DNA from 2 places in the Kribbella sp. NPDC023855 genome. Region 1 is predicted to be linked to the other one. Evidence: riboswitches for the same ligand, from Rfam matches in the RefSeq annotation. Region 1 holds a riboswitch; the other holds the start of a gene.
The links. Region 1 has a riboswitch for cobalamin ahead of cobN (cobaltochelatase subunit CobN). Riboswitches for the same ligand answer to the same signal wherever they lie in the genome.

Region 1 (3,401 bases):
CCTCCAGACTGCCCCAGCGGGCTAGCCATTTGGTGACCACGCGCACGGCGGCACGGGGGGTCGGGGTCGGCGCTAGTCTCGTCGCCGTGAGGGAACTCGACGGGCTGCCGCAGGAGATGTCGGAGTACGAGCGCAAACGGTGGGAGGAACTGCAGGAGCACTGGTTGAAGAAGTCCCAGCCCAACTCGCTGCTCCCGCCCAAGGCTCGCTCTGCGATGAACGCGGTCGGGAGTTCGGCGCGTGGGGCGGCAACGAAGGCCGGGCGAGTGCTGACCGACGTCACACCACAACGCGTCAAGGACACCGCCGAGCTGGCGTTCGACGGAGCGCTTGTTCCAGTCGTGAAGAGTGCCGTCCATCTGCTGGAGCTCGCCACCGAGTGGACGGCCGAACTCATGGACCCCGAGACCGTGCTGGCGCACCACAGGTCCAAAGGGCATGACGTGTCGACCTTGGCGGACCTGCGAGCGCTCGACCTGAAGCAGCTCGACGACCTCACTCGCCGGATGGCCCTCCGCTGGCGAACCATCGGCGCCGCCGAGGGCGGCACCCTCGGCGCGTTGGCGCTCGTACCGTTTGCCGGCGGTGTCGCCGCGATCACCCTCGACGTGGTGGTCATGCAGGTCCTCAGTACGGCGATCGCCACTCGGGTCGCGTACGCGTACGGCTTCGATGCCATGGACCCTGATCAGCGACACCTCGTCGACCGGATGGTGCTGCGCGCGTACAAGGAACAGACCACAAAGGCCGCCACCATGTACGAGGCATCGTCGGCCTTCAATGCGGGCCTAGGTCGCACGAAGTGGAGCAAGAAACTTCGGGAAGACCAGAAGCTCATGGCAGCCGTCGAAAAACTGATGAAACAGTTCGCCCACGGCCGCCACGTCCCCGTCGAAAAGGTCACCAAGGCGATCCCCGTCATCTCGGTAGTCGCCGGCGCGGGCACCAACGCCTACGTCCTAGGCGACGTAGCCAAACAAGCCACCCTCTTCGCCCAAACAACCTTCCTATCCACCAAATACGCCCTACCAATGCCCCCCAGCCTCCGAGGTTGATGTGCGCGGTGGCTGGGCGCAAAGAGTCCAGCTCTGGCGAGGGTCAGCTGAGGATCATCGGGAGGCGGCTGGCTAGTCGGTCCAAGGCGGCTTGTTCCGGGTCGGTCGGGGTGCGGCGGCCGGTTCCGATTAGGAGTGTGTCGCGGTCGGAGAGGCTCTTCGGGAATGGTGCGCCGGCGATTTGTTCCAGCATCTTCCGGGCGCAAGAGAGGGATTCCTCGGGCGGCTGCGGAGCGTCCGGGAGGTTGGCGATTAGGTCGAGGTGGTGCAGGGTCCACGCCTGCGGTCAGCACCATGTCTTGCGTGCTCACCCGGAGAGCCGGGTCAACCAACCCGGCGGCTCGTCCCGCGGCCGCGCCGACATCGTCGAGATGGAACTTGAGCAACCCCGGATCCCCGTACGCCGCCGCCAACCGAACGATCAACGCTTCGAGCGGATCATCACCCGTCGGCGGCTGGTCAGACACAGTCCAGTAGCTGACGAGTGAACCCGACTCCGGGCTAGTACTCCACCCATGACGGCTCGCGCCTGCGACGGTGCCACCCGCCTGCGATCGCCGGAGTCTGACCCAAGGGTGGGTGGGAGGTCGTCCGGAGCGAGTGACGGAGGAGGGAGCGGGAGGGCGACCGTGGGGGAGTACCTGCGGGATCTGTCGGCTAGAGTCAGCGGCGTCATCGACGGCTTGAGCAGGAACCCGGTGTGAGTCCGGGACGGTCCCGCCACTGTGACCGCGCTTGCGTGGGAGTCAGGAACTGCTGCTGTCGTACCTGCCACCTGGGGCGTGGACACCCCGAGGAAGGACCGGCCGCGCGTGCCCGCGAACCTTTTGCTGCTCTCCACTGCCGACACCGATCTGCTGGCCGCCTCGCAGGCGCAGGCAGGCTGGAAGGTCGCCAACCCCGCCCGCGTCGACCTGGCGGACCTCCCGACGCTGCTTGACGGCGTAGAGGTCGCAGTGATCCGCCTGCTCGGCGGTCGCCGCGCCTGGGAGGAAGGTCTCGACGCGGTCATCGCCTCAGGCATCCCCACCGTCGTGCTCAGCGGCGAGGCGGCGCCGGACGCCGAACTCATGTCGCTCTCGACCGTCCCCGCGGGTGCCGTGACCGAAGCGCTCGGCTACCTACGCGAGGGCGGCTCGGAGAACCTCGGCAACCTGGCCGGCTTCCTCAAAGACACCCTCCTGCTCACCGGCGACGCGTTCGACCCGCCCAAAACGCTCCCGACGTACGGGCTGAGAGCGGGCAGGACCTACACCAAAGACAACCGCCCAGTGGTCGGCATCGTCTACTACCGCGCGCACGAGATCTCCGGCAACACCGCCTTCGTCGATGCGTTGGCAGACGCCATCGAAAAGGCGGGCGCACAACCCCTCCCCGTGTACTGCGGAACGCTGCGCGGCCTCGACCCCACCCACGAGGACAACGCGGAGCTCTTCCGGCACCTCCGCGAATGCGACGTCCTGGTCACCACTCTCCTCGCCGCAGGCGGCACGGTCGCCTCCAACGCAACGGCCGGTGGCGACGACTCCTGGGACGCGGGCGCGCTCGCCGCACTCGACATCCCCCTGATCCAAGGGCTCGCACTCACGTCGACCCGTGAACAGTGGCTCGAGAGTGACGCCGCGATCAGCCCGCTCGACGCGGCCACCCAGGTCGCGATCCCGGAGTTCGACGGCCGACTGATCACGATCCCGTTCTCGTTCAAGGCGTACGACGCCGAGGGCATCGCCAGCTACGCGCCCGACGAGGAGCGGTGCGCCCGTCTCGCCGGCATCGCGGTCGCCCAGGCGAAGCTCCGGCACGTCGAGCCCAAGGACAAGAAGCTCGCGCTGGTCCTCTCGTCGTACCCGACCAAGCACGCGCGCATCGGCAACGCGGTCGGTCTGGACACCCCGGCTTCAGCCGTCGTCCTGCTCGGCCAACTCAAGGACGCCGGATACGACCTCGGTCCGGACCTCAACCTCGACGACCTCCAGGGCGCGGATGGCGCCGACGGCCTGATCCACCGGCTCATCGCGGCCGGCGGTCACGACGTCGACTGGCTCACCGACGACCAGCTCGAAGGCGCTGTCGCGAAGATCCCGCTCTCCACCTACGCCAAGTGGTTCAGCAAGACTCCAGAGACGTTGCAGCAGGCAATGATCGAGGCGTGGGGCGAGGCGCCGGGTTCCCTGTACGTCGACCAGTCCGGCCCGGAACCTGCGATCGCCCTGGCCGCACTCCAGTTCGGCAACGTAGTACTGATGATCCAGCCGCCCCGCGGATTCGGTGAGAACCCGGTCGCGATCTACCACGACCCGGACATGGCGCCCTCGCACCACTACCTCGCGGCGTACCGCTGGCTGG
Region 2 (3,401 bases), on a different contig from region 1:
GGCCATCGGCAACCATTTGCCAGCAGCAACAGTTCACGGAGCGGCCGCTGGTCTGCACCTCACCATCACCTTCGACGAGACGGACCTGAGCGATCTCACCCTGGCCTCCGCCGCACTCGATCGGGGCGTGAAGACCCAGCCGCTGTCCTGGCATTGCCAGGACCCCCGGTCGCCGGGCCTCGTGCTCGGCTACGCCGCCCGCACCCCGACGGAGATCACGGAAGCTGTCGCGACGATCGGCGAAGCATTCTCAGCCTGCTCGGTTCGCTCGGGTGAGGAGAAATAGCAGATAGGGAGCGCCGAGGAACGCGGTGACGACTCCGACCGGAAGCGCGATGGGAGCGAAGAGTTCGCGGGCCAGCAGATCCGAGGCGACGACCAGGAGGGCACCGATGGCGCCGGCGGGCAGCAGTCCGGCGACGCGTCCGGCCAGGGTGAGCGAGACCGCCGCGATCACGGCGGTGGCAGCCCAGGCGATCGCGGCGACCACGACGCTCGATGTCTTCACAGCTCGGCCAGCTTGCGGCGGCGGACGAGGGCGATGAACAGCGGGGCGCCGATCAGGGCAGTGATGATGCCGACCTGCAGCTCGTCGGGCCGGGCGACCAGTCGGCCGACGATGTCAGCCAGCAGCAGAACGGTTGGCGCTAGAACAAGGGACCACGGAAGGATCCAGCGATAGTCGGGACCGGCCAGAGCCCTTGCCACGTGAGGGACCGCGAGTCCGACGAAGGCGATGGGCCCGGCCATTGCGGTCGCAGTACCGGCCAGCAGTACGACGGCGAGGGCGGCCGTGACGCGGACCAGGCCGACTCTGGCTCCCAGCGTGACAGCGAGGTCGTCGCCGAGCGCCAGCTGGTTGAGCGAACGTCCCAGGGGCAGTGCCAAGAAAATGCCAACAGCAATGAAAGGAAGGGCCTGGACGATGATCGAGCTGGTTGCCATGGTCAACGAGCCGGCGACCCAGAAGCGAAACTCGTTCAGGGTGGACAGATCCAGCAAGGTGATTGCCGAGGTCATCGATCCGAGCAGCGCGGTCAGCGCAGCGCCGGCCAAGGCGAGCTTCACCGGTGTGGCGCCACCGCGACCGGCCGAGCCGACGAGGTAGACAACAACGGTCGCGATCAGTGCGCCACCCATCGCGAACCAGACATAGCCGGTCAGCGACTGGACGCCGAGCAGGCCGATCGCAGCCACGACTGCCAGTGCGGCGCCCGCGTTGACACCGAGGATGCCAGGATCAGCCAGTGGATTCCTGGTGATCCCCTGCATCACGGCGCCTGCCAGGCCGAGTGCCGCGCCGGCCAGCAGGCCTGCCGCAGTACGGGGAAAGCGTAAGTAGCGGATCACTCGGTCCTTGTCCGATCCGGTGAAGTCCGCCGCTGCGACGTAGACGTCGTGCGGGCCGAACCACTGGTTGCCTGCGACAAGCGAAAGCACCACTACGGCCAGCAACAACCCGCAGGCCGCCAGGAGACCGGCGGCCCGGCCACTCCAGGACCGAGTCACTTGACCAGGTCGGGGTGGATCAGTTTCGCGATCAGTTCGGTGGAGTTGGCGCCACGGACACCCGCCGAGTGATGGGCGAACAGCCACGGTACGACGCGCTTGTTCCGGACCGCTTTGAGATTGGCGTAGGCCGGGTTGGCCAGGATCTTCTGGACCTCCGGCTGGACCTGCGCTCGAGTCGCTGCCCGTGGCGCTGGAGACGTCGTTGAACCCGGAGAGCACGAAGTCGGGGTTCCTGGCTGAGCAGCCCAGTGCGTGCGCCAGCTCGATGGCCGGCTGGTACGCCGCGAACACCCGCTGGCGCAGCAGCAGCCAGCGTTTTCACGCGCGCCTCCAGCACCTCGTGGACGGTGTGACAGCGCTGTGGCCGGTCTCCTGGCTGACGGGTACCGCGCTCGCGGGTCTGACCTTCCCAGTCAGTGCTGACCAGTGGTCTCCGAAATGGAACAACCCACGTACATCCCGATCACAGTGGCGAGGGCCGCGCCGGCATCACACCGGCTTCCCGAACACCACGGCCCCGCCAACCTACCGGTAGAGCGAGGAGGTGGCGAGCGCGAGCTTGACCATGTCGTCCTTGTCGGCGGTGCCGGCGGGGAGGGGGACCAGCTCGACGATCTTGCCGGTCCCTACGCGGATCAGGGTGCGACCGGTGGCGGTGTCTACGTAGCCCTCGTCGCCCAAGGGGATCGAGAGGGAGGTGGCGGCCTTGCGGGTGGGGGCGATGACGGCTTCCGCATCGGCGACCCGGCGGGCAGTCGTGTAGAGCACGCGGGTCTTGGTGATCCAGCCGCAGACGATGTCGCCCACGTCGGTCTGGCCGTCGCGCCGGAGGGCCGCCTCCGCGCCCATCACCTTCGCCGCGGCCGGCGTCCCGCGCTCGCACTCCGGCCGGGTGATGAGCGGCCCGGGCTCCGGCAGCCCGTCAGCCTGCTGAGCCACCTCGTTGGCCAGTACTACGTACTTCGCCAGCGTCGCGGCCGGCCCGCTGACCTTGCGGAGCTTCCCGTCGAGCAGGAACACCACGAACCGGCTGGTCCCGAACCCACCCTGGCCGACCGTCACCGGCTTGGCCGGCTCGCCCTTGGTCGCGTCGTACGCCTTGCGGGCCGCGGCAAGGTCCGCAGGAGTCGCCGGCATGACAGACGTGCCAACCCGCAGTACGGGACCGGTTGGGCTCGTGCTGAGCCCCAGCTGGCACACGTCGTACGTCGGGAAGCCGAACTCCGCCGGGGGCGGCTTCAGCTGGATCTGCACCACCGGGACGCCCAGTGTCGTCTGCACCAGCGTCTGGTCCATCCGCACGCACAGGGTTTCCGCCACCTTGGCGGTAGGCGGCGTACTCGGCGTCGCGCTCGGTGTAGGCGTCTCAGTCGGGGTAGTGCTGATGGACACGAGTGGCGGGACACTGGGCGCGGTCTCGCCACCAGGGCCGCCACAACCGGCCAACAACGCAGTACTGCCGAGCAGAGCCACCACCGAACGAGTACGCATGATCACAGAGCCTACTTCTTGGCCCTATTCGCGGCTCTCGACGAACTCCTTGGTCTTGGCGATTGCGAAGCCCCAGGTCTGCTGGACGGTCGGCGACGGTGGGACCGAGATCTCGTCGGCATTCGTCAGTACGTCGATCAGGACCGGCCCCGGCGTCTTGAGTGCCTGCTCCACCGCACCCTCCACCTCCCCGGGCTGCTCCACCCGGAAGCCGGTCAGCCCGATCGCCTTGGCGACCTCCGCGAAGTTCGGGTTGGCCAGCTCGGTCCCGTACTCCGGCAGCCCGACCTGCTCCATCTCCAGCTTCACCATGCCGAGCCGGCCGTTGTTGAAGACCACCAGCTTCACCGGCAGCTCGTAGGACACCGCGGTGATCAGATCGCCCAGCAGCATCGACA

Region 2: another riboswitch for cobalamin. It lies ahead of AB0F51_RS06845 (iron chelate uptake ABC transporter family permease subunit); the one in region 1 lies ahead of cobN (cobaltochelatase subunit CobN).

The regions. Positions count from the first base shown of each region.
Region 1 covers NZ_JBFAAA010000001.1:438,403-441,803, forward strand. The annotation lists gene AB0F51_RS01980 (VOC family protein) at 1-25, shown strand, start outside; gene AB0F51_RS01985 (EcsC family protein) at 87-1,055, shown strand; cobalamin riboswitch at 1,705-1,832, shown strand; gene cobN (cobaltochelatase subunit CobN) at 1,868-3,401, shown strand, end outside.
Region 2 covers NZ_JBFAAA010000002.1:231,494-234,894, forward strand. The annotation lists gene AB0F51_RS06835 (PLP-dependent aminotransferase family protein) at 1-286, shown strand, start outside; gene AB0F51_RS06840 (iron chelate uptake ABC transporter family permease subunit) at 251-508, opposite strand; gene AB0F51_RS06845 (iron chelate uptake ABC transporter family permease subunit) at 505-1,509, opposite strand; cobalamin riboswitch at 1,857-2,041, opposite strand; gene AB0F51_RS06850 (hypothetical protein) at 2,038-3,003, opposite strand; gene AB0F51_RS06855 (thiamine pyrophosphate-dependent enzyme) at 3,028-3,401, opposite strand, start outside.